DNA from 2 places in the Falsiruegeria litorea R37 genome. Region 1 is predicted to be linked to the other one. Evidence: riboswitches for the same ligand, from Rfam matches in the RefSeq annotation. Region 1 holds a riboswitch; the other holds the start of a gene.

The links. Region 1 has a riboswitch for thiamine pyrophosphate ahead of thiC (phosphomethylpyrimidine synthase ThiC). Riboswitches for the same ligand answer to the same signal wherever they lie in the genome.
Region 2: it holds a riboswitch for thiamine pyrophosphate, as region 1 does, so the genes downstream of both, thiD (bifunctional hydroxymethylpyrimidine kinase/phosphomethylpyrimidine kinase) here and thiC (phosphomethylpyrimidine synthase ThiC) in region 1, are expected to answer to the same signal.

The regions. Positions count from the first base shown of each region.
Region 1 is NZ_FWFO01000004.1:20,442-35,541, reverse strand. It holds gene hemC (hydroxymethylbilane synthase) at 1-502, shown strand, start outside; gene TRL7639_RS18200 (fatty acid desaturase family protein) at 586-1,530, shown strand; gene TRL7639_RS18195 (hypothetical protein) at 1,635-2,048, shown strand; gene hemF (oxygen-dependent coproporphyrinogen oxidase) at 2,219-3,103, opposite strand; gene TRL7639_RS18185 (SDR family NAD(P)-dependent oxidoreductase) at 3,117-3,917, opposite strand; gene TRL7639_RS18180 (class I SAM-dependent methyltransferase) at 3,954-4,931, opposite strand; gene clpS (ATP-dependent Clp protease adapter ClpS) at 4,941-5,282, opposite strand; gene TRL7639_RS18170 (HAD family hydrolase) at 5,369-6,076, shown strand; gene TRL7639_RS18165 (D-alanyl-D-alanine carboxypeptidase family protein) at 6,287-7,702, shown strand; TPP riboswitch at 8,050-8,171, shown strand; gene thiC (phosphomethylpyrimidine synthase ThiC) at 8,285-10,084, shown strand; gene TRL7639_RS18155 (LamB/YcsF family protein) at 10,199-10,960, opposite strand; gene TRL7639_RS18150 (5-oxoprolinase subunit C family protein) at 10,957-11,970, opposite strand; gene TRL7639_RS18145 (5-oxoprolinase subunit B family protein) at 11,967-12,716, opposite strand; gene TRL7639_RS18140 (hypothetical protein) at 12,703-13,626, opposite strand; gene TRL7639_RS18135 (TRAP transporter large permease) at 13,642-14,961, opposite strand; gene TRL7639_RS18130 (TRAP transporter small permease) at 14,966-15,100, opposite strand, start outside.
Region 2 is NZ_FWFO01000005.1:89,147-104,246, reverse strand. It holds gene secA (preprotein translocase subunit SecA) at 1-2,484, shown strand, start outside; gene TRL7639_RS20325 (hypothetical protein) at 2,613-3,599, shown strand; gene TRL7639_RS20320 (substrate-binding domain-containing protein) at 3,624-5,183, shown strand; gene radC (RadC family protein) at 5,244-5,999, opposite strand; gene TRL7639_RS20310 (ABC transporter permease) at 6,035-6,772, opposite strand; gene TRL7639_RS20305 (ABC transporter ATP-binding protein) at 6,769-7,494, opposite strand; gene tenA (thiaminase II) at 7,494-8,177, opposite strand; gene TRL7639_RS20295 (ABC transporter substrate-binding protein) at 8,174-9,109, opposite strand; gene TRL7639_RS20290 (HesA/MoeB/ThiF family protein) at 9,129-10,094, opposite strand; gene TRL7639_RS20285 (thiamine phosphate synthase) at 10,091-10,687, opposite strand; gene TRL7639_RS20280 (thiazole synthase) at 10,684-11,448, opposite strand; gene thiS (sulfur carrier protein ThiS) at 11,453-11,647, opposite strand; gene TRL7639_RS20270 (FAD-dependent oxidoreductase) at 11,631-12,608, opposite strand; gene thiD (bifunctional hydroxymethylpyrimidine kinase/phosphomethylpyrimidine kinase) at 12,605-13,405, opposite strand; TPP riboswitch at 13,452-13,553, opposite strand; gene dnaJ (molecular chaperone DnaJ) at 13,693-14,841, opposite strand; gene dnaK (molecular chaperone DnaK) at 14,916-15,100, opposite strand, start outside.

The sequences.
Region 1 (15,100 bases):
CGACCTGAAGGTGGTGGAATTCCGCGGCAACGTGCAGACCCGCCTGAAAAAGCTGGCCGATGGCGTGGCCGAATGCACGTTCCTTGCGCTTGCAGGCCTCAACCGGTTGGACATGGCCGACGTGCCCGCGACTGCGATCGCCCCCGAAGATATGCTGCCTGCCATTGCCCAAGGTGCGATCAGCATCGAACGCCGCGTCGACGATAATCGCACCGCCGATCTGCTGGCCACCATCCATGACCATGAGACCGAGCAGCGTCTGAACGCGGAACGTGCCTTTTTGGCCGCGCTCGATGGCTCTTGCGAAACCCCCATTGCCGGGCTGGCCGAGATTGATGGCACCACCCTGCGTCTGCGCGGCGAGGTGCTGCGCCCGGATGGGTCCGAAGTGATCCGTGATGATCAAACCTGCGCAGTCGAAGACGGTGCCAAACTGGGACGCGAAATGGCCGCCAAACTGCTGGCACAGGCGGGCCAAGGGTTTTTCGAATGGCGGTCGTAACGTCACAGAAGTTGTGACGCCGCGCCGAATTTGACAGACTGTCTTGGCGTTGGGACCGTCGAAAGGACGGAGGAGGACCCACCATGACACCTGGAAAGGCGTATCTGAGCACCGAAGAAATCCGCCCGCTGGCCGAGCGGTCGGACGCCATGGGCGTCTGGCTGACGTTGCATTGCTGGGGCACGATTGCACTGGCTTTGGCACTCTTTGGACTTTGGTCCAACCCTGTGACATTCCTGATTGCGGTCATCGTGATTGGCTCGCGCCAGCTTGGCCTGGCGATCCTGATGCACGAGGCCGCACACAATGCTCTGTTCAAAAGCCGCAAGCTGAATGACCTGGTTGGCGAATGGCTCTGCGGACGCCCGATCCTGGCCGAGTTGGCCGCTTACAGGCACTATCACCTGACCCATCACCGTTTCACGCAGACGGACAAAGACCCCGATTTGGTTTTGTCGTCCAAGTTCCCGACTTCGCATGCATCACTCAAACGCAAGTTCAGCCGCGATCTGACCGGTCGCACCGGGTCCAAGCAGCTGTTGGGTCAGATCATGAGATCTTTCCAATTGGCAGGCGACAAAGAGGCGATGGAATCTGCGGCCTCGGATTTCGCGCAAAGTTTCAAAGCCCCGCAGTTTTGGAAATCGATGCCCGTGTTCATTGGCGTCATGGTCATTATGGGCCTGATCGGTGATTGGTGGTGGGGGCTGGCCTTTTGGCTGCTGCCCTACTTGACCTGGTTCCAGTTTGTCCTGCGCGTGCGCAATATCGCCGAACACGGTGCAACCGAGCAATCCGAGAACCCCTTGCAGAACGTGCGCACGACGATGGCCGGGCCGCTGGCGCGGTTGCTGGTGGCGCCTTATTGGGTCAACTATCATCTTGAACATCACATGGTCATGCATGTGCCCTGCTATAACCTGCCCAAGATGCATGAGGCCCTATTGGGCAAAGGGCTTGGCCCCCAGATGAAGACCGCCGACAGTTATGGCGCCTCGCTGCGCGAGGCCGGATGGCGATCTGCATAGGGCGATAAACTCCGCTCACGTATTTGCGGGGTTTCTGGTCGCGCGCCGCAATCAGATTATGATCTTGAGGTACGCTAGTACTCAGTTTTCGAAAGGTAACACCCATGCGTATCAGAACATCGCTGCTGCTGGCCGCGGCCTTGATTGCCCCCACCTTGGCCGCCGGATTTCAGGCCATAAACCGGTTCGAGGTCTACCCCGTCAACAAAAGCGGCGTCTTCGAAGTGGTGAACCGCCACGGCTCGGCCCCCAAGGATTTCTGGTGCGGTGCTGGCGATTACGCCATTCGCGTATTGCGCAGCAGCGCAACCCAACGCATCTACCTGGTGCAACCGGTAGGGCCTGCGGTAACGGTTCAAGGCCGCAAAGGCGTTCAGTTCGCGCTGAACCCACCGCAGGGGGCCGACACATCGACGGGATACTCGGTTTCCGTAAAGAAAGTCGGGGACAACATGCCCGCGCATATGGCCCAGAACTATTGTTATGACCGCATCGAAGACGAACTCTGGCCCTGGTAAACGCCGGATTGTAAACCTTGGCGGCTCCTGAACGGAACAGGGGCCCCAAACGCCACCCGCCGAGCGAAGCGAGGCCCGGCCCAACCGGAGACGGGCATCTTTGATGCACGATCGACGGGCGGGAGCCCCCCCCCCTGCCCCCGAACCACTACAGAACGTTCAGGTGAAGTTTAAACCCACTTTGCCAAGGGTGGCAGGCTCATCAGCACGGCATCCGGGTCGTGGCCGGTCTCAAGACCAAACTTGGTGCCCCGGTCATAGACAAGATTGTATTCGGCATAGAGCCCGCGATGCACCAGCTGTGCATCCTTGTCCGCATCGGAAAACGCCATTTCGCGCCGACGCTCGACCAACGGCACAAAAGCAGGCAGAAAGGCGCGCCCGATGTCCTGAGTCAGCTCAAAGTCCGCCTGCCAGTTGTCGGTGCAGTAGTCGTCCATAAAGATACCACCAACACCCCGCGCCCGTTTGCGGTGCGGGATATAGAAATACTCGTCCGCCCATTCCTTGAGCCGCGGATAATGCGCCAGCCCGTGCGGGTCGAGGTGACGCTTCTGCTCGGCATGGAAATGTGCGGTATCCTCGTCGTATTCCAGACAGGGGTTCAAATCCGACCCGCCGCCGAACCACCAGGCATGTGGTGTCCAGAACATGCGCGTGTTCATATGCACCGCAGGCACGTGGGGGTTGCGCATGTGAGCCACCAGAGAGATCCCGCTGGCCCAGAACCTCGGGTCCTCTTTCATGCCGGGGATGCCCTTTCGTGCCGCCATGGCTGTCTGCGCGCGCTCGCCAAGTGTGCCGTGCACCTCAGAGACGTTTACACCGACTTTTTCGAACACTCGCCCGCCGCGCATGACGGACATCAACCCGCCGCCTGCGTCCGATCCGTCATCGGCCATGCGTTTGGTCGGGGTCACCTCGAACCGGCCGGGCTCCATCTCGGAGAAGGGGCCTGTGGAATGGCTCTCTTCCAGCGCTTCAAAGCAAGCGACAATCTCATCACGCAGGCTGCGAAACCATGCGGCGGCGGTGGTTTTTTCTGTCTCGAACATGAGGCTCTTTTTCTTAGTGTGCTGCGGCGCCAACGGGATCGAGCAACGTGCGTCCCCCGTCCAGTGTCAGGATCTGTCCCGTCATGAAGGCGGACGCGTCCGAGGCCAGAAACTGCGCTGCCTCAGTCAATTCTGTCGGCGAGGCGATCCGTGACAGCGGGGTGTGGTTTTCGATATCGGTCCGCGCGTCGCGGTTGTCCTTGAGCGCGTTCTGCAACGACGCGCTCATGACCGAGCCCAGCGCGATAGAATTCACCCGGATGCGGTTCGGCGCCAGGGCCACCGCCAGCGACCGGGTCATCTGATCCAATGCAGCCGATGACACCGAATACCCAAGTAACTCGGGGTGCGTGCGTCGCGCAGCTATAGAGGACAGGTTGATGATCGAGCCTGCCGTGCCTTCGTCCTGATCCTCGGACTGCTTGATCATGCGCTTGGACACTAGCTGGCTCAGCCGCAGGGCAGGAAAGAGGTTCTGATCCAGCAATGTGCGGACCGAGGCATCGTCTGCATCCAGTGGGTCCGACGGGGCCACTTGACGCGCGCCATTTACCAACACGTCAATCTGATCAAAGGCATCCAATGTGGCCGACAGCAGATTGGCAATCGTCAGTTTTTCACGCAGATCTCCTGCGAAATAGCGCACATTCCCTTCATCCGCCTGTTCGCCCAATTCACTGATCAGGCTTTTCTCGTCCATGTCCGCGAACATGACGTTTGCGCCCATTTCAGCAAAATGGCGCCCGATGGCCAGACCAATGCCATTGGCAGCGCCGGTGACGATTGCGGTTTTGCCTGCGATGGAAAAGGACATCCGAATCCTCCTGGTTTGAGCCCACGTTAGCGGCGATCAGCGCCGGGTGCGAGCAGGACGGGTGGCGTGCAGGATTTTGAACCGATTGTCGCCTGCGACTTCGTTGACCTGCCCGAATAGCTCGGTCAGCGCGGCCTCGTAAGAAAGGTGGCGGTTGGCCACCAGCCAAAGCTGCCCCGAAGGCGCCAAGAGACGCGCAGCCGTAGCGATGAATCCGCGCCCCAGCGCCGGATCAGCCGCACGGGATGTGTGAAACGGAGGATTGGTGACAACTGTGTCCACAGGCTCGGCCGCCCGCCAATTCAGTGCATCTGCCCAGTGAAATCGTGCGCGTGAATCGGTGATGTTTGCCCGCGCACAGGCAAGTGCAGTTTGGTCGGCCTCGACCAGATCCAGCTGTTCGACTTTGGCGTTCTTCAGGACCTGGGCGGACAGAAATCCCCACCCGGCGCCCAGATCAACCACCCGACGGCCCAGCTTGTCCGGCAAGGCCTGTGACAGCAGGGCCGAAGCAGGATCAATGCCATCGGCCGAGAAAACACCTGGCGCGGTTTGGAACCCGTCGACAACCTGGGGTCCGGGCGCGATCCAATCAGAAAAATCAGACTCTTGCCCGCGAAACCAGAAAATCTTGCCATGTGCTTTGGAAATCGGGCCAGACACATCAACCCGCTTGCGGATGTCCTTGATCAGGCTGTCGATACCATCTGTCTTGGCCCCGTCGATCACCACCCAGCCTGAACACCGCAGGCAGGCCCGCGCCACAAGATCCCGGGCCAACGCCTTGGCGCGCGACACAAAGACAATCGCCAGATCGCAGGCGTCATCGCTGTCGGGTACACAGGCAAAACCCTGCGCCTGAAAATGATCGTGAAACGGTTTGAAGGGCTGCACGATCTGCGCGGTCTTGGGCAACACGCCCAGATCGTGATCCGGGGTCGGCAAAACGACCGAGATAGCATCACACGGCAGCAGATCGCCCGAATCGAGCGCCAGAGACAAGCGGACAGACATCGGCGCGCCTTACTCTTCGCGTTCCATGGTACATTGCAACGGGTGCTGGTGACGGCGGGCGAAATCCATCACCTGGCCCACCTTGGTCTCGGCAATCTCGTGACTGAACACGCCAACCACGGCGACGCCTTTCTTGTGGACCGTCAGCATGATCTCGAACGCTTCGGCATGTGTCATACCGAAAAACCGTTCCAAAACATGGACCACAAACTCCATCGGGGTGTAGTCGTCGTTCAGCAGCAGCACCTTGTACAGCGGCGGACGCTTGGTCTTGGGCCGGGTTTCGACAATCACCGAGGTGTCGCTGTCGTCGCCTGGGTTGTCCGACATCATCAAGGGTTGTAGCAACATCGCGCAGAACAGTCCGGTTGGGGAGTTGGTTTGGTATAGTGGCTTATATAACCTTCCATCGGGTTTAGAAAAGGGAAAGCGAACAGGTGTCAACGGATCGTAAACTCACCACTGTTGGTTTCGATGCCGACGACACCCTTTGGCACAACGAACGCTTCTTTCGCCTGACTCAGGATCGCTTTGCCGAATTGCTGGCCGAGCATGCCCAACCCGACCATCTGGCCGACCGTCTGCTTGAAGCCGAGCGCCGCAACATCGGGCACTATGGCTATGGTGTGAAAGGGTTCGTGCTGTCGATGATCGAAACCGCGATTGAGGTGACCGAGGATCGCGTGCCCGCCTCTGTCATCCGCGAATTGATTGAGGCTGGACAGGACATGCTGGACCACCCAATCGAGTTGCTTCCACACGCCGAGGCAACGGTGAAAGCAGTGGCTGAAACCCACCGCGTCCTGTTGATCACCAAAGGCGATTTGTTGGATCAAGAACGCAAGCTTGCACAATCGGGCCTTGGCGATCTGTTCGACGGTGTCGAGATCGTGAGCGAAAAGACACCCGCATCCTACGCGGCGATCTTTGCCCACCATGGTCATGGTCCCGAGCATGCGATGATGGTTGGCAATTCCATGCGCTCGGATGTTGTTCCCGCGATCGAGGCCGGCGGATGGGGAGTATACGTTCCGCACGGACTGACCTGGGAAATCGAACATGCCGAAGCCCCTGTGAAGGAACCCCGGTTTCGCGAATTGGAAGACCTGGGCGGTTTACCCGCGCTTTTGAACAGGTTGAGTTGATCCGGCCATTTCCCGCCGCCACATTCTTGCCACAATGGCCGGTGTTGCGGGCCTGATCGCCACGGCCGCTACATGTGGTTTTTCCTTGAACTGAAATTCGACAGGCTGCCTGCAACCTCCGGGTTTATTTTGAGGAATCTCTGTGTTAGCCTGTGTGTAACTAATCAATGAGCCAGCCGAAAAATCGGCGGCCAGAGGCAGACAGAGGCAATGATCGTGCAGGTTCGGCGTACAAAGCCGGCCCGTTTGGGCCTTATTTTTCTAGCAGCCGTTTGGCTGTGCATTCTGATTCCGCTCAGCGCGCGGGCAGCCCCCTATGCGGCCATGGTGATTGACGCGCGCACGGGAGAAGTTTTGCATTCACGTAATGCCGACACGCGCCTGCACCCTGCCTCGTTGACCAAGATGATGACGCTCTACATCGCGTTCGAGGCGGTGCGAAACGGCGAAATCACACTCGATACCAAAGTGCGCATAACCCAAAAAGCCGCCAGCGAACCGCCATCGAAACTGGGCCTGCGGTCGGGGCAGCGCATTGCGTTCCGCTATCTGATCCGGGCTGCTGCCGTGAAATCGGCGAACGATGCGGCCACAGCCATCGGCATCGCGATCAGCGGGTCCGAGGCTGCATTTGCCCGTCGCATGACCCGCACGGCCAAGGCACTCGGAATGACGCGCACCACGTTCAAGAACGCGCATGGCCTGACCGAAAGCGGTCATATGTCGACCGCGCGGGACATGACCACGCTGGGGCGGCATCTGCTTTATGATTACCCCCAATACTACAACCTGTTTTCGCGCAAATCGACAAACGCGGGAATCAAATCGGTGAACAACACCAACCGCCGTCTTCTGGCCGCTTATCAGGGCGCAGACGGGATCAAGACAGGCTACACCCGCGCGGCGGGTTTCAACCTGGTGGCCTCTGCCAAACGGGGCAACGAGCGCATCATCGCAACCGTGTTTGGCGGCAAATCCAGTTCGTCGCGCAACGCCAAGGTGGCCGAGCTACTGGACCTGGGCTTTCGCCGCGCACCGTCGCGGGCGCCAATCCGCAAGCCGAGCCGTCCTGCCTATGTTGGCAACACCACAGCGGGCGGCAGCGGCAAGACGATTCGCTTGGCCGGTGCACCCAAAACCAGCCTACGTCCGCAATCTCGTCCCGCAGCAGGCGCTGTTCTGGTGGCTGAAGCCGCCAAGCAAAACCAAGACAGCATCCAGGCCAGCATTAATGAAGTCATAGCCGAGGTTGGCTCGGTGGCGCCTGCAGCCCCGGGAACGCGACCCGCGCTGCGGCCAGAAAACCTGGTTCTGACTTCGGTCGACCCCGAGCCGGCAGCCGCACCGCAGCCTGAGCAAGAGGTTGTGACCCGCTTGTCGACATCTGGCGGTCATCACTGGGGAATCAACGTCGGACGCTATACCAACCGCTATCAGGCCGAGAAAGTTCTGTTGCGCACTGCCCTAGCCGAGATGGCAACACTCGACGGGACCTTGCGCAAGGTCGATCAATCGACCCGTGGTTTCGACGCAACATTCCAGGGCATGACGCGCGATCAGGCTGATCTCGCATGCCGCCGCCTGAAGGCCCGTAACGTGACCTGCTTCATGATCGGCCCATCATAGAATTTACCACCAGCACTACCTCGTAAGATTTGACCGCGGAGCTCCGCGGTCATTTCTTTTGGGGTGACCCTTGTTGCGTTGGAGGGGGAACTCCCGCCCGTCGTCGATGTTTCTGACGAAACACCTCCTCCCGTTGGGCCGAGCCTCGCTGCGCTCGGCGGTTGGCGAATGGGGCGAACCGGTTCCCCGATCGGGACCACGCCGAGCCGAAGGCGAGGCGCCTGGCCCAAGGCCGCTAGCGGTGCCGACAAAGTCGGGATCGCTCGGGTGCGGGAGGTCTATCTGAATTGGTCTTATCAGCACTCTAGAACTGGAGCGTGGCCTTTGCCGTGCATATCGGTTACCCAAAGCGCACGCAGGGGGGTCCCACCTAGGGGACTGAGAGGCTGACGGTGCATCACGCACGGCGACGCGACCCTTTGAACCTGACCCAGTTGATACTGGCGGAGGAAGCTAGGGCATCGCAAACGCCGGGATCATGACCCGCCGCCTTGCCTGAGACGAGAGGGCCGTACACCCTCTTTTGCATCCAAGCCCACGTCATCTGTGTCTTTTTGAGTGAAACGCTTGAGGAGCACTGACATGAACGTCCCCAATCCAAAGATCACCACAGGTGGCTTGCCTGCCGCGCGCAAGATCTATGTGTCCGGCACGCAGCACCCCGACATCCGGGTGCCGATGCGCGAAATCTCGGTTCACCCGACCGCCGGAGAGCCGCCCCTGCCGGTTTATGACAGCTCGGGACCCTACACCGACCCGGACGTGCAGGTAGACATCAAGCGGGGCCTTGCCCCCCTGCGCCGTGCCTGGATCGAGGCGCGTGGTGACGTCGAAGACTACCAAGGCCGCGAAATCACCGCAGCCGACAACGGTTTTGTCGAAGGCGACCGGCTGACGCCCGAGTTTCCTGTCAAACCACGCCCGCTGCGCGCCAAAGATGGCAAGGCAGTCACACAATTGGCATATGCTCGCGCGGGCATCGTCACGCCAGAGATGGAATTCATCGCCATTCGCGAAAACCAACTGCGCGAAGCGGTGGTAGAGGCGCGTGACGGCAACGACTGGGGCGCCAACATCCCCGACTACGTCACACCCGAGTTTGTAAGGGACGAGGTTGCCGCAGGCCGCGCTATCATCCCGGCCAACATCAATCACCCCGAAAGCGAACCGATGATTATCGGCCGCAATTTCCTGGTCAAGATCAATGCCAACATGGGCACCTCAGCTGTTACGTCCAGCATGGAGGAAGAGGTCGACAAGATGGTCTGGTCGATCCGCTGGGGTGCCGACACGGTGATGGACCTGTCGACTGGTCGCAACATCCACAACACCCGCGAATGGATCATCCGCAACAGCCCTGTACCCATCGGCACCGTGCCCATGTATCAGGCGCTGGAAAAGGTGAACGGCATCGCCGAGGACCTGACATGGGAAGTCTTCCGAGACACGCTGATCGAACAGGCCGAACAGGGCGTCGACTACTTCACCATCCACGCAGGCGTGCGCCTGCACATGGTGCCGATGACCGTGAACCGCGTGACCGGCATCGTCTCGCGCGGCGGCTCGATCATGGCCAAGTGGTGCCTGCATCACCACAAGGAAAACTTCCTTTACGAGCATTTCGACGAGATATGCGACATCTGCCGCGCCTATGACGTGTCCTTCAGCTTGGGCGACGGTCTGCGCCCCGGTTCCATCGCGGATGCCAATGATGAGGCCCAGTTTGCCGAGCTGGAAACTCTGGGCGAACTGACCAAGATCGCCTGGGCCAAGGATTGTCAGGTGATGATCGAAGGACCCGGTCACGTCGCCATGCACAAGATCAAAGAGAACATGGACAAGCAGCTGGAGTGCTGCCACGAAGTTCCGTTCTATACGCTTGGGCCGCTCACCACGGATATTGCACCGGGCTATGACCACATCACGTCCGGCATTGGGGCGGCCATGATCGGTTGGTTTGGCTGTGCGATGCTTTGTTATGTGACGCCCAAAGAGCACTTGGGCCTGCCGGACCGGGACGATGTCAAAACAGGCGTGATCACCTATAAGATCGCCGCCCACGCTGCCGATTTGGCCAAGGGTCTACCGGGGGCGCAGCGTCGCGACGATGCCTTGTCACGGGCCCGGTTCGAATTCCGCTGGGAAGATCAGTTCAACCTGTCACTCGACCCGGACACGGCACGTGAATTCCACGATCAGACCCTACCCAAGCAGGCCCACAAGGTCGCGCATTTCTGCTCCATGTGCGGGCCCAAATTCTGTTCGATGCGAATTTCGCATGACATCCGCACCGAGGCGCAGAAAGAGGGGATGGAGGCGATGGCTGCCAAATTCCGCGAAGGGGGCGAGCTTTACATGCCAACCAAGGAGCCAGCCGAGTAGTCGATTCCAAAGGTTGCGTTGACACGCAAGCCGATCGCGGGTGGCGCGAAACGCGCCGCCCATGGGGGCGGTCGGCGCGTCGCCACGCTGCGCGCGGCCAGGAACAATAAAAACTTACCTTTCGAACTTGGTCACCTCGACCCCACCCTCGGTCAGGCAGCGCTTTACCGAGCGGGCAATCTGCAACGCCGTCGCGCCATCGCCATGCAGACAGATCGTATCGATCGAGGTCTCCAGCCGCTTTCCGCTCTCAGTGATGATCGCGCCTTTCTTGACCATTTCCAGAATGCGCGGCCCTGCGACATCCGCATCATGGATGACAGCCCCCGGCAGCGACCGATCCACAAGTGTGCCGTCATCATTGTAAGCCCGGTCGGCAAAGATTTCGCCAACCCATTTGCATCCCAACTCGCGCACGGCCTCTTCCTGCTTGGTCACGGCCAGCACCATCACGATGATATCCGGATCCACGTCCAGCGCGCCCTGATAGCAGGCCCGCGCCATGTCCAGATCAACCGAGCACATGTTGGCCAGCGCCCCATGCAATTTCAGATGCCGCACCTTGGTCCCCACGGCCTGCGCCATGCCCATCGCCGCGCCGAGCTGGTAGCGCACCAGATTGCGCAATGAGGCATGCGGCACCTTCATGTTGCGGCGACCGAACCCTTGCAGGTCGGGAAAGCCGGGATGCGCCCCAATACCGACGCCGTTTTCCGCCGCGATTGTCATGGTCTTGGCCATCACATCCGGGTCGCCCGCGTGAAACCCGCAAGCGATGTTGGCCGAGGTGATCACCTGCAACAGGTTCTCATCATCACCCATCTTCCAGGGGCCGAAACTTTCGCCCATATCCGCGTTCAGATCGACTTGGGTCATTCATTGTCTCCTTTGTCGGTGGCCGAAACCACACCGCTGATGAGTTGGTAGGACAGAAGGTCCGAAATGTCATTCGGATCACGCACCAGGGGCTCGACCTTACCAGGCAGGCGCGCCAGATCGCGCGTGAATGCGGCCTGCAACTCCGCCGCCTCTTCGAGCGTCACATACTTGAACCGGATCGCACCCCCTGCCGGGGTCTGCGCCGCGCGCGGCAAGTCACACGGCAACACGGTTGCAATCCGGGGGTACCCTCCGGTTGTCTGACATTCGTTGAGCAGGATGAAAGGGTTGCCGGTGCCCGTCATCTGGATATCACCTGGCGTGATCACCTCGGACAGGATATTGAGCTGGCCTTTGGCGGCAAAGCCCTCGCCCGCACTGTCCAACTGCATTCCCATGCGGTTGGCCCTGGGGCCACGGGTGAACTCTGTCTGTTCGAACCGGTCCAGGGTCGCATCATCAAACAGGTCACTCTGGAAGCTGCGCACAACATGCAGGGTGCCGCCTTGAAATCGGTCGGACACGGCAATCTTTTGCGCGGCATCCCCAGTGTCTTGCCCAACAGGCAGCATGTCGCCCGCTGCAACCACCTGCCCGACCTTGGCTGTCAGATGCACCGCACGCGAACCCAGGAAGGGGTCCGAAGAAATCCCGCCGCCCACGTGCAGATATCCATAGCTGCCCCGCGAAACGGCCCCAAGGCTCAGGCGCTGCCCCTTTAGCAGCTGGTGCGAGGCGTTCCAAACCGCAGGCGTTCCATCAATGCTGCACGCCATCGGCGCCCCGGTCAGGGCGATGCGCATGTCTTGGGACGCTTCGAATTCGCCCCCCATCCCCGCCATTTCCAACGCTGCAAGCTGCGGCGACTGCCCCAGCAACGCCGCGCCCTCGTGCAAGGCCATCAAATCGGCGGCACCCGCCCGCGAGAGCCCCTGGTCCAGATAACCCGCGCGCCCTTGATCCTGGATCGTGCACGCGGGACCAATGCGAAGAACACGCAAACTCATGCCTCGATCTCCTCGATCTGAGCACCGCCAAAGCCGTCTTCATTGCGGGTGCGGATCTCGTCCAACTCGTCAGGTGTGATCGACACAAACTGCATCTCATCCCCCGGGTTCAGTGCAAACGTCGGCGCGCGCCCCGGCTGAAAGCAGCGAAACGCAGTCTGACCTACGTGCCGCCATCCGGTTGGGGTCGGTCCGGAAAACAACACAAACTGCGAGATCGCCAGCACCAACGCACCCTCAGGCACCATGGGGTTCAGCTCTTTAAGGCGCGGAATGTCGAACGCAGGCTCCAGCGGCCCAAGGTATGGCTGACCCGGCGCAAACCCGATTGTGAGCACCCTGACACGGGACGCCGCGAGTCTTTCAACAGCGTCCGAGGCCGACAGGCCCGCGGCCGCAGCCGCATCTTCGAGTTGCGGCGCAAGGTCTGTTCCATAGACCGTGGGAACACGCCAGAACTTGCGCCCCTTTGGCAACCGCGCCGCGTACCAATCTCGGTCGTCCAGCAATCGAAGCAACCAAGCCTCGCACTCGGCATGGCTGAACTGCGAAGGGTCGAACCGCACATAAGCCGACGCCAGCGAGGTCGAGGTTTCGATCACGCCCGCCAGCCGCTCGGACTCCATCATCCCTCGAAAAGCCAGAGCAGCGCGGTTCGATGTTTCGGTCATCGTTTCCGCAAAAGTCACAAGCATCCCGTCCAGCCCGACATTGCGCACTACAGGGAATGGATCAGCGTGGGTCATAAAGCCTCCGCAACAGGGTTGGGGTCAGGTACATGGGAAACTGGTAACACCCCAGAAAAATCAACAACGGTTCGGTTATCTCGGGCGAAAGCGCCACAAAGAAAAGAGCAAAGTTCCGGTTACCCGAAACGATCGAGATCGGAACGGCGTCCGTGTGTCCTTTGGCCTTCAGCAGCACATAGGCTACGATCTGCGCGCCAAAGTTGATGGCAAAGGCCGCGACCAACCAAAAGGCAAGCTCTGCCGGATCGCGTGCAAAGGCCGGGCGGATCGCCGACATCAGCGCAATCACGATGACCGCCAGCGCAATCACCGTAAGCCCGTCCACCGCGCTCCGCGCATCGTCCGACAGCTTTGGGAACCCGAAATGCCGCAAGGCAAACCCCAAGGCCGCCGCGATCAGGATCACCACCAACAGACGTCCTGCCGCCAGCAGTGTGGCCTGCAATCCGCCAAGCTCGGGCAGCAGATACATCACCGGGACACAGGTCAGCGGCAAGATCGCCGTGCCCAGGATTAAAAGCCTCAGCGCTGGGGCGGGCTCATGCCCCAACAGGATCGAAAAATTCGCCGATCCCGTCACCGAGGGTGCTGCCAGCATCAGGACGATGGCCATTGCCAGGGGGGTGAACGGCGCCCCGAAAGCCCACAGCCCGAACAGGAACGCCAGTGGCAAGCCCAGTTGCAGACACAGCGCCGTGACGGCGGTGTTGCGCAGATCGCCAAGGTTCCCCATCGCCTCACGCGGGCCGATCCGGAACGCCGTCAGAAAGAGCAGCAAGGCCACCATTTCCGGGATCCAAGGCCTGAGGATGATGGCCAAGTTGGGCAATGCCAACCCCGCCACCAATCCGATGATCAGGCCAAACTTTCCATGCCGGGCGATGAACGCCAGCCCATTGCCGAACATGTCACGTCCTCTGCCTTAGCCGCCTGGCCCAGACCGTAGGTTGTCGGGCAACCAGGTTGCAAGGTCGGGGAAAGCGATCAGGACAAAGACCATCAGCACCATGATCATGAACATCGGGAAGGCCGCGCGGGCGATGAAGCCCATCTCGTGCTGCGTCATTCCTTGCATCACAAAGAGGTTGAAGCCGATGGGCGGTGTGATTTGTGCCATCTCGACAACCACCACGATGAAGATGCCGAACCAGATCAGGTCGATGCCCGCCTCGCGCACCACAGGCTCCAGCACGGCCATGGTCAAGACCACGGTCGAAATCCCGTCCAGGAAGCAGCCCAGGATGATGTAGAACACCAGCAGGACCATCAGCAGCCAGAACTTGGTGAACTCCCAGCCTGCGATCAGCTCGGCCAGTTCCTTGGGCAGGCCGGTCTTGGCCATTGCGAACTTCAGGAACGCAGAACCCGCCAGAATCAGCGCAATCATGGCCGAGGTCCGCACCGCACCGATGGTGCTGTCGCGGAAGGTCTGCCAGTTCAGCGACCCTTGGATCAGTGCCAGGACCCATGCGCCGACCACACCGATGGCCGCAGCCTCGGTCGGCGTTGCAAAGCCCAGGTACATCGACCCGATCACCGTAAGGACCAGCAGGATCACCGGGATCAGAAAGCGCGAGTTCTTGAGTTTGTCCATAAAGGACATCCCGTCTTCTTGCGACGGGTTCCAACTCTTGGAGAGTTTGGAATAGACCGCCACATAGATCATGAACATCGAAGCCAGAACCAGACCTGGCAGGACGCCCGCAAAGAACAGTTTGATGATCGAGACACCATCAATGGTCACGCCGTAGACGATCAGGGTCAGCGACGGCGGGATCATCAGACCAAGTGTCGCCGCACCGGCCAATGTGCCGATGGTCATCGTCTCAGGGTAGTTGCGCTTGCGCAGCTCGGGGATCGACATTTTGCCCACGGTGGTCAGGGTCGCAGCGGACGAGCCCGAGACGGCCGCAAAGACGGTACAGCCGACGATATTGGCATGCACCAAGCCACCCGGCAGTTTTGCCATCCAAGGCGAAAGGCCTTTGAACATATCCTCGGACAAGCGCGTTCGGAATAAGATCTCGCCCATCCAGATGAACATGGGCAGTGCCGCAAGTTCCCAGGATTTCGAGGCCGACCAGATCTGGCTGACCATGTCCTGGCCGATGGTGCGCGAGTTGGAAAACAGTTCCAGCGCCACCCAGCTGACGCCCATCATGGCGATACCGACCCAAACGCCGCTGCCCAAAAGCAGGAACAGAACGGCGAGGAAGATCACGACAAGTACGACATAATCCATTGCCTCAGACCTCCTGCGTTTCGACGTTGTCGTGTTGGATGCGGTGCTCACCCTTGAAAATCAGGTGCAACAAATGATCGGTCAGCGCGATGGCCAGGATCACACCGCCGATCACCATGACCGATTGCGGGATCCACAG
Region 2 (15,100 bases), on a different contig from region 1:
CGGGCCCTGGGCCTGCGTGCGTTCGACACACAGTTGATGGGCGGCGTGTTCCTGCATCAGGGCAACATCTCGGAAATGAAGACGGGTGAGGGCAAGACCCTTGTCGCAACCTTCCCGGCCTATCTGAACGCGCTGACCGGCAAGGGCGTTCATGTTGTGACCGTCAACGAATACCTGGCCAAACGTGACTCGGAATGGATGGGCAAAGTGTTCGGCGCGCTCGGCATGACCACTGGTGTGGTCTATTCCAACCAGCCCGACGCCGAAAAGATGGCGGCCTATTCCAGCGATGTCACCTATTCGACCAACAACGAATTGGGCTTTGACTATCTGCGCGACAACATGAAGTCCGAGCTGGATCAGGTGTTCCAGAAGTATCACAACTTCGCCATCGTGGATGAAGTCGACTCGATCCTGATCGACGAGGCGCGGACACCGCTGATCATCTCGGGCCCCGCTCAGGACCGCTCGGATCTGTATGTCGCCATTGATGCCGTGATCCCGTCGCTGACTGACGAGCATTTCGAGCTGGATGAAAAAACCCGCAATGTGACCTTTACCGACGAGGGCAACGAGTTCCTCGAAGAGCAGCTCAAGGCTCGCGGTCTGTTGGAAGCAGAGCAATCCCTCTATGACCCGGAAAGCACCACCGTTGTGCACCACGTCAATCAGGGTCTGCGCGCGCACAAGCTGTTTACCCGCGACAAGGACTATATCGTTCGCGATGGCGAGATCATTCTGATCGACGAATTCACCGGTCGCATGATGCCTGGCCGCCGCCTGTCGGATGGTCTGCATCAGGCGATCGAGGCCAAGGAAAATGCTCAGATCCAGCCGGAAAACGTGACGCTCGCCAGCGTAACCTTCCAGAACTACTTCCGCCTGTATGACAAACTGTCGGGCATGACCGGCACCGCCGCGACCGAAGCCGAAGAATTTGGCGAGATCTACAATCTGGGCGTCGTCGAGGTTCCGACCAACCGCCCGATCGCCCGCGCCGACGAAGATGATCAGGTCTATCGCACCGCGAAAGAGAAATACGAGGCGATGATCCGCGAGATCAAAAAATCATACGAAAAGGGTCAGCCGGTTCTGGCAGGCACCACCTCGATCGAGAAATCGGAAATGCTCAGCCAGATGCTGACCGCCGAAGGGATCAAGCACAACGTCCTGAACGCGCGCCAGCACGAGCAAGAGGCGCAAATCGTCGCTGATGCGGGCCGTCTGGCCGCCGTGACCATCGCCACCAACATGGCCGGTCGTGGCACTGACATTCAGCTGGGCGGCAACGTCGAGATGAACGTGCTCGAAGCCATCGCAGCCAACCCCGAGGCCGATCCGGCTGAGCTGCGCGCCCAAGAAGAGGCGCGCCACGCTGAAGAAAAGCAAAAGGTGCTCGATGCGGGCGGTTTGTTTGTTCTGGCATCCGAACGCCACGAAAGCCGCCGCATCGACAACCAGCTGCGCGGCCGTTCGGGCCGTCAGGGGGACCCAGGTCGCACCGTGTTCTTCCTGAGCCTTGAAGACGACCTGATGCGCATCTTTGGCTCGGAACGTCTGGACAAAGTCCTCACGACCCTGGGCATGAAAGAGGGCGAGGCGATCATCCACCCTTGGGTGAACAAATCGTTGGAACGCGCCCAAGCCAAGGTCGAAGGCCGCAACTTTGACATCCGTAAGAACGTTCTGAAGTTCGACGACGTGATGAACGATCAGCGTAAGGTGATCTTTAGCCAGCGCCGCGAGATCATGTCCGCCGATGATCTGAACGAGATCGTGTCTGACATGCGCGAGCAGGTGATCGACGACCTGATCGACCAGCACATGCCGCCCAAGACCTATGCCGACCAATGGGACACCGAAGGTCTGCACACCTCGGTCATGGAAAAGCTGGGCGTCGACGTGCCGGTTGTCGAATGGGCCGCCGAAGAAGGCGTCGATGACGAAGAAATTCGCGAGCGTCTGGTCAAAGCCACGGACGAGCAGATGGCCAAGAAGGCCGTCGATTTCGGCCCCGAAAACATGCGCAACATCGAAAAGCAGGTTCTGCTGCAGACCATCGACAGCAAATGGCGCGAGCACCTGCTGACGCTGGAGCATCTGCGCTCGGTCGTGGGGTTCCGGGGTTATGCGCAACGGGATCCGCTGAACGAATACAAGAACGAAAGCTTCCAGCTGTTCGAAGGCATGCTTGACGGGCTGCGCGAAACCGTGACCCAACAGTTGGCCATGGTGCGTCCGCTGACCGAAGAAGAGCAGCGCCAGATGCTGGCCCAAATGCAGGCACAACAGGCGCAGATGCAACAAACCGCCGCGGATGCCACCAATCAAGCCGAAGCCATTGCCGAGGCCGAAGCTTCGGGCGATGCCCTGCCCGGCTTTGACGAGAACGACCCCAGCACCTGGGGTAACCCGTCACGCAACGACAAATGCCCCTGCGGATCGGGCAAGAAATTCAAACACTGTCACGGTCGGCTGGCGTAAGTCCTGCCTTATCTCTGACAAAATGAATCCCAAAGGCGGCCACACCATGGCCGTCTTTTTTAACGACACTGCCTCTGAGCCAATGTGTGATGAGGTGTGGAATGTTGCCTGCTCGACGTAGAATCCTGATGGCCGCCGGTACGGCGACCTGCGCGCTTGCAACCGGGTACCTGATGCAACAGGACAGCCCCTACCGGAACCCCAACATCGCGACCAAACCGGCCATCGTCTCGGCAGTGCCTGCGGTGCCGGAACAGGTCATCGCCGCCAACACGGTGAGTGAAGACATCGTGCTGGACAGCGTCCAGGACATTACGCTGACCTCGGCCCTGCCTGACATGCCAGCGCCACGCCGCCTGCCCGACGCCCCTTTTGAAAGCGCAAACCCCGAGCGTAATCTGCTGGATGGTGCTGTTCTGCCCGCGACACCGCAAGACCCCGAGGTGCCCCAACTGGGATGCGCGGTCACAGCCACAACAACATCTGCTCCAATGGCAAGCGTTGCCCTTTCGGTTGATGCGCCGTGCTATGGCAACCAGCGTGTCAGCGTGCATCACAGCGGTCTGATTTTCACTGAAATCACCGACGAAGACGGACAGTTGAATGTCACCATTCCCGCCCTGTCCGAAAACGCAGTCTTTGTTGTGGCCTTTGGCAACGGCAAGGGCGCTGTGGCCATGACGCAAGTTCCTGATCTTGATCAGATCGACCGCGTTGCCGTGCAATGGGCTGACCGCGCTGGCCTGCAGATCCACGCGCGGGAATTCGGTGCAGGTTACGGCGAAAACGGTCACGTCTGGTCGGACGCCACCCAAGCGGGCCAGGGCACGTTCACCCATCTGGGCCGCAACGACACGTTTGAACCGCAATTGGCCGAGGTCTACAGCTTTCCCCGCGGCACCGCGACCCAAGCAGGCACCGTGACGCTGAGCATCGAGACCGAAGTGACCACTGCCAATTGTGGACGCGAAATTTCGGCACAATCTCTGGAACGACGCAACGGCACCCCGTTGCGCACACGCGACCTGACCTTGTCAATCCCCGGATGTGACGCCGCAGGTGATTTTCTGGTGTTGAATAATCTGGTCGAAGACCTGAAAATCGCGGCCAAATGATCCGCAGGTAATTTCAGGTTTCTCATGGCTTGGTCTCGTGCGGCGGTTTTCGCCGCACTTATTCTTTTTGTCGCTCCGTTCGCCGGCTTTGCGCAGGACATCACGTTGACGTCGCGCGACGGCAAGGTCGAAATCAACGGAACCCTGCTGGGTTACGATGGCGAGTTTTATCGCGTTGACACGCAGTTTGGCGAGTTGACGGTCGATGGCTCGGGCGTCACGTGCGATGGCCCGGCCTGCCCTAGCCTGGTGGATTTTGTCGCCAAGATCACGCTGTCCGGGTCCTCGACCATGGCCGAGGTGCTGTTGCCCGCCCTGATCGAAGGGTTCGCCCTGCGAAATGGCTATCAGGCGCAACGCAAGAACCAAGGGCCCGGTCAATTCCTCTACAGCCTCAGCCAGGGCCCCGGAACCGCACCGATTGCCGAGTTCACCTTTCGCGTCACCACAACCGACGAGGGCTTTGCTGATCTGCTGGCCAATGAGGCCGACATTGTCATGGCCTTGCGAGAAATCCGACCCGAAGAACGCCAATTGGCACGCGAGGCTGGCATGGGCGACATGACCGGCACCAATCGCTCGCGCGTGCTGGCGCTGGACGCGATGGTGCCCATTGTGGCGCCGGGCAACCCGGTGCACCGTATCTCATTGCCGGAGCTGGCTGACGTTTACGCGGGCAAGATCACCAACTGGCAGGATCTCGGCGGACCCGACGCGCCGATCTCGGTGCATCTGCCATCCGCCGGATCCGGCCTTGCCCAAGCCGCCGAAGATCGCCTGTTACGTCCACTGGAAACTCCGCTGGTGGCAAATGTCATACGGCACAAACGAAGCAGCGATCTGGCCCGTGCCATCACAACCGACCCCTTTGGCATCGGCATTGCCAGCTTTGCCGAAACCGGCACAGCGCGCGCGCTGACGCTGACCGGCACCTGTGGCTTTTCCCTGTCTGCCAGCCGCCGCACGATCAAGACCGAGGATTATCCGCTCAATTCGCCGATGTTCCTCTACCTGCCCGCCCGGCGCCTGCCCGACGTGGCGCGGCAGTTCCTGTCCTACACCCGCAGCCCAGCAGCTCAGATCGTGATCCGGCGTGCGGGTTTTGTAGATCAGACACCCGAGCTGATTTCGGTGAACGCTCAAGGTGATCGAATGGCCAACGCCATCGCCGCCGCCGGGGAAGAAGTCCCGCTGGACGAGATACAGCGCATGATCACGCGCCTTTCCCCCATGACCCGGCTGTCCACCTCGTTCCGCTTCGAAACTGGTTCAACCCGGCCTGACGCCCAATCCCGCGCCAATATCATCCAACTAGCCCGCGCGCTTGAAGCTGGGCAATACGACGCTCGCCAACTCGCGTTTGTGGGTTTCAGCGATGGCGAGGGGCCCGCTGCAGGCAACCAAAAGATCGCCCAGAAACGCGCGGAAGCGGTCCGTGATGCCGTCCTGCGCGCCGCTGAAACCGCCAACGCTGACCGGATCGACATTAGCGTCGACGCCTTTGGCGAGGCTATGCCCATGGCTTGCGACGACAGCGACTGGGGCCGCCAAACAAACCGCCGGGTTGAGGTTTGGGTGCGCTAAGCCCCTTCACCTTTCAGAAATACTCCGGGGGAGGAGCGCAGCGACGGGGGCAGCGCCCCCTTACAAATAGCCCTCGGCCCGAAAGCTCAACTCGGTCGATTTCCCGATGATCAGGTGATCATGCAACGTCAGACCAAGTGCAACGCAAGCGCTTTGGATCTGGTTGGTCATATCGACGTCCGACTGTGATGGTGTGGGGTCACCCGATGGATGATTGTGCACCAAGATGAGCGCCGAGGCATTCAGCTCCAGCGCCCGTTTCGCCACCTCGCGCGGGTAGACCGGAACATGATCCACGGTGCCGCGCGCCTGTTCCTCGTCTGCGATCAGCACGTTCTTGCGGTCCAGGTAGAACACCCGGAATTGCTCGATCTCACGATGCGCCATAGTGGTATGGCAATAATCCAGCAGCGCATCCCAGCCCGAAATCACCTGCCGCTGCATCACCCGCGCCCGCGCCATCCGATGGGCCGAGGCCTCAAGGATCTTGAGGTCCGTGATCACCGCGTCGCCCACGCCCTTGACCTCTTGTAGCCGCTCAACCGGGGCTGTCAGCACCCGGTTGAAATCACCAAAGGTATCCAGCAGCAACCGCGCCAGAGGCTTCACATCCTGACGCGGGATCGAGCGGAACAGCACCAGCTCCAATAGCTCATAATCCGGCATGGCCGCCGCCCCGCCCTCCATGAACCGCTCACGCAGGCGTTTGCGGTGATCCTTGATGTAAGACGGCAACCGACCCGTCGGCAGCGGGGCCTCGGGCGCCTCATCGAGGTCAAACAGCATCGGGGCTTCGGCAAAGGCATTTTGGGTCATATTCTCAGCCTCCGCCCGAATCGGTTTCTGAAAGGTTAACCGCCCTCGCCAGCCATGCGTGTTGTGGCCTTGCGCACGGCAATGTGCAGCAGGACAGAAAACACGCCAAGCGTCAGCATCGCGGCAAACATCAGATCGGTTTTAGCTCGACCGTTGGCCAGAAGCATCAGATAGCCCAGCCCCTTGGACGCGCCCACCCATTCGCCAATCACAGCCCCGATCGGCGCATAAACCGCCGCCAGTCGCAGACCCGACGCCAGATTCGGCAAGGCCGCCGGAATGCGGATGTGCCAAAGCACCGCGCGCGGACTCGCCTGCATCGTACGCGCCAGATCCAGGTAACCGGGCGGCGTACGCATTAATCCATCAAAAAACGACGACGTCACCGGAAAATAGATGATCAAGACAGCCATCGCCACCTTGGACCACAGCCCATACCCCAGCCACAGCGTCAGGATCGGCGCCAGCGCAAAGACCGGCAAAGCTTGTGTAAACACCAGCATTGGCTGCACCAGAACCCGCGCCACGCGCGAGGTCGCCAGCTGAATCGCGGTTACAATCCCCAACGTCGCCCCGGCGGCCAAACCGATTACAACTTCGATCCCAGTGATCAACGTGTGTTCGGCAATGATTGCTCGGTTCTTCCACCAGGTTTCCGCCACCAAAAGCGGTCCGGGCAGGATGAATTTGGGCAGGTCCGTCAGGGTGACAATCAGTTGCCAGACAGCCACCGCAAAGGCAGCAGCCGCCAAGGCGGGAAGGTAACGCGTCATGCGGCTTCTCCCCTCAATAGGCGCAGCAAGGCCGCTTGGGCCGCCAAAGTCTCCAGATCGTCCACCTTACGCGGAACACCAGCCTGCGGCGGCGGGCAATGGGTCAGCCCCGATTGCTCCATGACGACGATGGAATGCCCAAGCCGAGCGGCCTCTCCCGGATCATGGGTCACCAGCAAGACCGTGCGCCCCGCAAGCAATTCCACCGCCAGATCTTGCATGTCCGCTCGCGTCTGCGCGTCCAGTGCCGAAAACGGTTCATCCAGCAAGATGACAGGCTTGTCCTCCATCAACGTGCGTGCAAGCGCCACGCGCTGCCGTTGCCCGCCCGAGAGTTCCGTTGGTTTCTTGTCGGCGTGTTCGGTCAATCGCACGCGACCAAGCAACCGTTGCAACCGCGCCTGATCGGGCTTTTCGCCCCGCAATCGCGCCCCCAACGTGATGTTCTGCGTCACGGTTGCCCAAGGCAGCAACAGATCGTCCTGCGCCATGTAGGCCACGCGCGGCACGACCTCACCGCTATCCGATGCGGTGATGGAGCCGTCAAACACCGCCCCTGTCTGCAGCCCGGCGATCAACCGGAGCACAGTGGATTTGCCAACGCCCGAGCCGCCCAACAGGCAGGTCCATTTCCCCGCTACCAATGACAGCGACAGCGGCGCAAAAAGCTGCGCCGTGCCGATGTTGGCCTGCCCCTGAAAGGTGACCTCGGGCGCGTTCATTATGGGGTCATCCCCATCTGCCAGAATCCGACCTCAAGCTGGGTCGCCATGTTGAAGGTCTGACACAGGCCATCCCAACGCGGCAGTTGGTCATAACTGTCACCCAAACGGCGCGCCAACGCACCATCCAGCAGCTCACCCACAGCGCGGACCGACCCCTGATACTCATCACCCGCATAGGTGTTGATCCAATCACGATAGGTCTCGCTGGTGGCCTCGTCCGACAGACGCACACCGATCTCGCCATAGCCCATGACGCAAGGGGCAAGTGCTGCCAGCAGGCTGAGCAGATCGCCGGAATAGCCCGCTTCGAGCACGAAGCGGGTATAGGCCAGGTTTTCGGGCCGCTCGGGCGTAGCGAACAGTTCGTCCTGAGAAATCCCCGCTTCGGCACATATGCCGATGTGCAGCTTCATTTCTTCGCTGATCAGACCGTTCACCGTGGCCGAGGCCAGCAGCATTTCCTCGTGCGTTTCCGATTTCACCACCGCCAGCGCCCAGGCACGACTGAAATGAACCAGGAACACATAGTCCTGCCGCAGGTAATGCAGAAACGCTTCCCGCGGGAGGGTGCCGTCTTTCATCCCCTCCACGAAAGCGTGGCGGGTATAGTCCCGCCACACATCGCCCGCAGCCGCGCGCATCAGGCCGAAGGCGCGGCCATAATCGGGTGCGCCGCTCATTTCGCGGTCACGTCCACGGCAATCGCGTCAACCGGGTTGATGCTGTCGATCATGCCGCTGTCTTTCAGGAACGCTTCGAACCGGGCATAGCGGCCGTGATCGAAACCGGCGGGACGCAGGGCAAAACGCGGCAGGGTGTCGACCCAGGCGCGGGCGTTCAGCTCATCCTGCAGCTCGGTCGAGGTACTCGAGAAGATTTTCCAGCTGTCTTCGGGGTTGTTGACGATGTATTGGGTCGCCAGCTCGGTCGCGCGCAGGAAGCGGGCCACTTTGTCGGCATCCATCGTCTCGGGGTTCGCCACATAGATCAGTTCGTCATAGGACGGCACGCCCTCTTCCTCGATGTAGAAGCAGGTGCCCGGCTCGCCTTCGATGTCCATCTGGTTCAGCTCAAAGTTCCGGTAGGCACCGATCACGGCATCCACCTGACCCGACATCAACGACGGCGAGAGCGAGAAGTTGACGTTGATCATCTCAACATCGCTTAAGCTGACGTCATACTTGCCCAGAACCGCACCCAGAACCGCCTCTTCGACACCAGCGACCGAGAAACCGATTTTCTTGTCTTTCAGGTCGGCGGGCGATTTGATCGGGCCGTTTTCCAGAACCAGCAGGCAGTTCAGCGGGGTCGCAACCAGGGTGCCAACACGCTTGAGCGGTAGGCCCTCGTGGATTTGCAGGTGCAGCTGCGGCTGGTAGGACACGGCCAGATCGGCCTGACCAGCCGCAACCAGACGCGGCGGGGCCGACGGGTCGGCGGGTGGAACGATCTCAACCTCAAGGCCCTGATCGGCGAAATAGCCCTTTTCCTGCGCCACGATGATCGGCCCGTGGTCGGGGTTGATGAACCAATCCAGCAGGACGGTCATCTTGTCGGCGGCCATCGCCGGGGTTGCGGCCAGCATGGCCAAGGCGGTCAGCATTTTTTTCATGTTCGCGTTTCCTTGTGCTTCATGAGGTTGCGGCCGCGACAAGAACAATCTCGCCCGGCCAAATCTGTTGAATGCGCTCTGCCGTGCGCCAGGCCCTAAGGCCCGTGGCACAACACAGCGCAATGCGGGTTTCGGGGGTGGGCAGATGGTTCTGCACCTCCTCCGGCAGGATGCGGTTGGCAGAAGCATGGATAGGCTCTGGGGCCTCCTCAGCTCCGCGAAGTTCGACGATCATGTCCTGATCGGTCAGTTCAGATGGGGCCGCAAAACGCAAAGCCGTTTCCGGCTCAGGGGCACCCTCAAAGCGGAACGCGGTACTGCGATAGGTCTGCGCGTCGAATTGCACCATCTGGCCCAAGGGCGACGGGGCCATGCCCAGCAGAACTGCCAGTGCCATTTGTGCCTGTAGAGCGCCGATCATGCCCACGACCGGGCCCAAAACACCTGCTGTGGCGCAGCTTGCGCCGCTGTCGGGAGCCTCCGGGAAAATGGCGCGCAAGGAAGGCGCGCCGCCGCAGAACCCACCGACATAGCCACCCAGCCCAAGCACCGAGGCGCTGATCAACGGCTTGCCTTGCTTGAGACATTCGTCACTGAGCGTATAACTGGCCGCGTAGCTGTCGGCACAGTCCAGAACCAAATCGGCCTTAGCAACCAATTCAGCTACATTTGCCGGTGTTAGAGCCTGTTTTCTTACCTCAACAGTGATCTCCGAGTTGATCGCACGGCAGCGCCCTGCCGCCACTTCGGCCTTGGACGCATCACAATCCGCTTCGGTAAACAGCGTCTGCCGGTGCAAATTAGACAGGGCAACAACGTCCGCGTCCAGCAACAGCAGATGTCCCACACCAGCCCCCGCCAGCAAAGGCAAAGCAGGAGCCGCCAACCCGCCGCAGCCCACCACCAGAACACGGGCGCGAGAAAGGCGATCCTGCCCCTGCGTCCCGACTTGCGGCAAGATCATCTGGCGGGCGTAACGGTTCATCTGGTCGCCTCAAGCCACTGACGCACGCGACCTTCGGGGTCGTCGTTCAGAGTGATGTCGGTCACAGCCGATACGATGTCTGCACCGGCCTCCAAAACGCCCGGTGCGCGCTCGACACTCATCCCGCCGATACCAACCAGGGGGATGTCGCGCACGCGCTCTTTCCATTCGGTCACGCGCGGCAGGCCCTGTTGGTGCCATTTCATCTTTTTCAGGATGGTCGGATAGACCGGACCAAGCGCAACATACTCCGGATCCATCGCCAGAACCCGCTCCAATTCGTCATCGTCATGGGTCGAAACACCCAGCTTTAGACCCGCTTTTCGGATCGCAGACAGGTCCGCGTCATCCAGATCTTCTTGCCCCAGATGCAGCCATTCAACGCCCAGATCAATCGCAGCCTGCCAATAGTCGTTGATCACAAGTGTGCAGCCATGATCGGCGCACAAATCACGACCCTTGGCGATCTGCGCACGGATCACATCGTCCGGCTGATCCTTGATCCGCAGCTGCACCAGCTTGATACCCAGAGGCAGCATCCGCTCCAGCCAGTCGGTGTGGTCAAAGATGGGATAAAAACGATCCAGGCTCATGACAGAAATGCCTTTCCAATGACAGGAGTCGAAGGCTCGGCCATATCGCGCGCCTCGATCGGGTCGGCCTGATGCGCCAAACGCCCGGCCTGGACCGCCAGCGCCATGGCCTTGGCCATCAACTGCGGCTCGCCTGCGCGCGCGACGGCTGTGTTCAGCAGCACGGCGTCATAGCCCAACTCCATCGCGTGTGACGCATGGGACGGCAGACCAATGCCCGCGTCCACCACCAGCGGCACATCGGGGAATTCGGCCCGCATCGCGCGCAGGGCGTATTCGTTGTTCAGCCCCCGGCCCGAACCAATCGGCGCGCCCCAGGGCATCAGCACCTCACACCCGGCTTCTAGCAACCGTTCGCCTACGATCAAATCGTCGGTGGTATAGGGGAACACCTGAAACCCGTCTTCGGTCAGGATGCGCGCGGCCTCGACCAGTTGGAACACATCCGGCTGCAGACTATCGGTATGCCCGATCAGCTCCAGCTTGATCCATTTGGTGTCGAACACCTCGCGCGCCATATGGGCGGTGGTGACGGCCTCTTTCACCGTGTGGCAACCAGCTGTGTTGGGCAGGATCAGCACGCCCAGGTCCTGGATCATTTTCCAAAACGTCTGTCCTGCGCCGCCTTCACGTCGCAGCGACACCGTCGCCACACCCGCACCACTGTCACGGAACGCTTGCTCCAGGATCGCGGGGCTGGGATATTGCGCTGTGCCCAACATCAGCGGGTTGGGCAGCTCAGTGCCATACAGCGTCCGCATCACCTCAGCCCCCCTGCATCGGGGCGAGCACTTCGACCCGGTCGCCATCATTCAGCCGGTGACCGGCGCGCAGGGACGAGGGTACAAAATCCTCATTCACTGCCGTGGCAACCCTGCCCGAATAACCGCACTCATCAAGCAAAGCGGCCAAGGTCTCGGCGGCCACCTCGCGGGGTTCGCCATTAAGCACGATCTTCATCGACCATCTCCGAATGTTTGTTGTCCAGCACCAGGTCCGCGACACCACGCGCAACCGCAGGCGCCAGCAGATACCCGTGCCGATAAAGGCCATTGGCATAAACCCGCCCGCCGATCCGGCGAATACGCGGCAGGTTGTCAGGAAACGCAGGTCGCAGATCGACACCGATTTCCAGAACCTCGGCCTCGCCAAAGGCCGGGTTGAGTGCATAGGCGGAGCTGAGCAATTCCAACATCGAGCGCGCGGTGATGCGACCCGAATCCTCACTTTCGATCATCGTGGCGCCCAGCATGTAAACGCCATCGCCACGCGGCACGATGTAAAGCGGCAGGCGGGGGTGCAACAGTCGAACAGGCCGGGTTAGAGCCACATCAGGGGCGCGGATCACCAACATTTCGCCCTTGACGCCGCGCAGATCAGTCAGCGTATCGCGTGCGGACAGACCCCTGCAATCAATGACGTTTTCCAAGCCTTCCGGAGCAACGGTTTGATGAAAGGTCACACCCTTATCGACCAGCGCTGCATGCAGATCGGCCAATGCCTTTCGGGGATCGAGATGCGCCTCCTTGTCAAAGTACAACCCTTTGCCGAACGCCCCCAAATCAGGCTCTAACTCGGCGATTTCGCCGCGCCCAACATCAATAAACCCCTCGGTCCGTCGTGAAAACCGGCGTAGATCAGGCAGGTCGCGCGCGTTGGCAACCACCAATGTTCCCACATAAGTCACATCCGTCTTGTCGGCCCACCATCCGATAGCCTCTTGCCCCAGACGCAGCACGGGCTCTTCGGCGTTCTCATATTCACACCAGGGCGCCAACATGCCCCCGGCCCACCATGAACAGCCATGCGGCCCTGGGGGGCCAGCGGGGTCATAGACATTCACCGTGGCGCCACGCGCAACCAGTTCGGTCGCGACCGACAGACCGGCAACGCCCGCCCCTATGACGGAAAAATCGCTCATGCCCAGACCTTGTGGAAGTGATGCACAGGCCCATGGCCGTGGCCGACGCCCAGAGTGTCGGCCTGAGCAATCGCGCCCTGCAGATATGCGTGTGCTTGCGCGACCGCCTCGGGCAGGTCCAATCCCTTGGCGAGACCAGCCGCAATTGACGAAGACAAAGTGCAGCCAGTTCCATGAGTGTTCTTGGTATCCCGACGCGGCGCAGCGTAATCGCCCGCAACGCGTTCATCAGCCAGCAGCAGATCATGGCAGACGTCGCCTTCGGCATGACCGCCCTTCATCAGCACCGCATTGGCCCCCAGTGAACACAGAGCCATCCCCTGCTCTACCATCTCTTCGGGGGTTTCGGCGACCATCCGGTCCAGCAAACACGCGGCCTCGGGGAGGTTCGGCGTTAGAACGGTGGCGCGCGGCAAGAGCACATCGCGCAGGGTTTGCACCGCCTCGCGCGCCAGCAAGGCGTCACCAGATTTGGCGATCATCACCGGGTCGAGCACCACAGGACCGTCGAAACCTGTGATTCCATCAGCAACTGTTTGAATGATCTCGGGCGTGGCCAGCATACCGATCTTGATCGCACCCACGTTCAGATCGGACAGAACCGCATCGATTTGCGCCGCAATCACATCCAGCGGAATGCCATGCACCGCCGTCACCGCTTGTGTATTCTGCGCCGTCACGGCGGTGATCACACTTGCACCGTAAACACCCAGCGCTGACATCGCCTTGAGGTCCGCCTGAATGCCCGCGCCGCCGCCGCTGTCGGATCCGGCGATTGTAAGCGCAATTGATGCCATCGGTTGCTCCATCATCTAGGTGGGCAATCGGAGCATGGAAGGTGAGCCTGTGACTAAGACCGTTTCCTACGCCGGAATTGCCCGGATCAGGTTCGATGGGTTGGTGGTAGACACCTCTCAGCCAATGCAGGCACCCCAACGGTTGGCGCGAACATCTCAGGGGTTGGGCAGTTTATCAATAGCCAAAAGCCTTGTTTTGTGGGTCCAGTCTGGACTTATTGACCTTTCCAGATACAAAAAAGGCCGCCCATTTGACGGGGCGGCCCTTGTTTTGGAGTGTGCTGGTGTCAGCCCTTCATGCCATCCCAAAAGGATTTGACCGACGAGAAGAAGGTCTTGCCTTCGGGGTTGTTGTCCTCGCTCAAGTCCTCAAACTCTCGCAGCAGTTCTTTTTGGCGGCTGGTCAGGTTGACCGGCGTCTCTACGGCAAGTTCGATGAACATATCGCCGACGCCACCGCCGCGCAGGGCAGGCATCCCCTTGCCACGCAGACGCATCTGACGACCAGATTGGCTGCCAGCAGGGATCTGCACCCGGCCACGACCGCCATCAATGGTCGGCACTTCGATCGAACCACCCAAAGCAGCATTCGCCATCGAAACCGGCACACGACAATAGAGGTTCACGCCATCGCGTTCGAACAGTTCGTGCTGGGCCACCTCAACAAAGATGTATAGATCGCCCGGAGGACCACCGCGCATCCCGGCCTCGCCCTCGCCAGCCAGGCGAATGCGGGTGCCAGTTTCGACACCGGCAGGGATATTCACAGACAACGCGCGATCTTTTTCGACGCGGCCTGCGCCCTGGCAAGACTTACAGGGGTTCTTGATGATCTGACCCAGGCCCGAACAGGTCGGGCAGGTCCGCTCTACTGTAAAGAAGCCCTGCTGTGCACGCACCTTGCCCATGCCCGAACAGGTCGGGCAGGTGGTGGGTTCGACACCACCTTCGGCGCCGCTGCCGTCGCAGGACGAACAGCTAACCGCAGTCGGCACGTTGATTGTCTTTTGCATGCCGGCAAAGGCATCATCCAGAGACACTCGCAGGTTATAACGCAAATCCGAACCGCGCGCGGCACGACGTCCACCGCCACCGCGTTGGCCACCCATGAAATCGCCAAAGAGATCGTCAAACACGTCCGAGAACGCTGACGAGAAATCGCCAGAGCCGAAGCCAGCACCGGGACGACCACCGCCGCCGCCCATGCCATTTTCAAACGCAGCGTGACCAAAGCGGTCATAGGCTGCCTTTTTCTCGGCGTCCTTCAGGACCTCATAGGCTTCGTTGGCCTCTTTGAACTGAGATTCTGCGTCTGGATTGTCCTTGTTGCGGTCAGGATGCAATTCCTTGGCCTTCTTGCGAAAGCCCTTCTTGATCTCGTCCGCCGAAGCGCCCTTGGCCACGCCGAGCACGTCATAATAGTCACGTTTTGACATCCGTTATTCCTTCTGCCTCAACGAAAGAGGGCCGGTCCGTCGACCGGACCGGCCCCTTTAAGCCCGGTTAAGCGTTACTTGCGCTTGTCGTCGTCCAGATCTTCGAACTCGGCGTCAACGATGTCATCGACGACGGGGCCAGCGTCAGCCGCTGCCGGCTCTTCGTCTGCTTCGTCCTGGCTCGCCTTGTAGATCGCTTCGCCCAGCTTCATGGCCGCTTCGGTCACGTTCTGGATGCCCGATTTGATCTTCTCGGCGT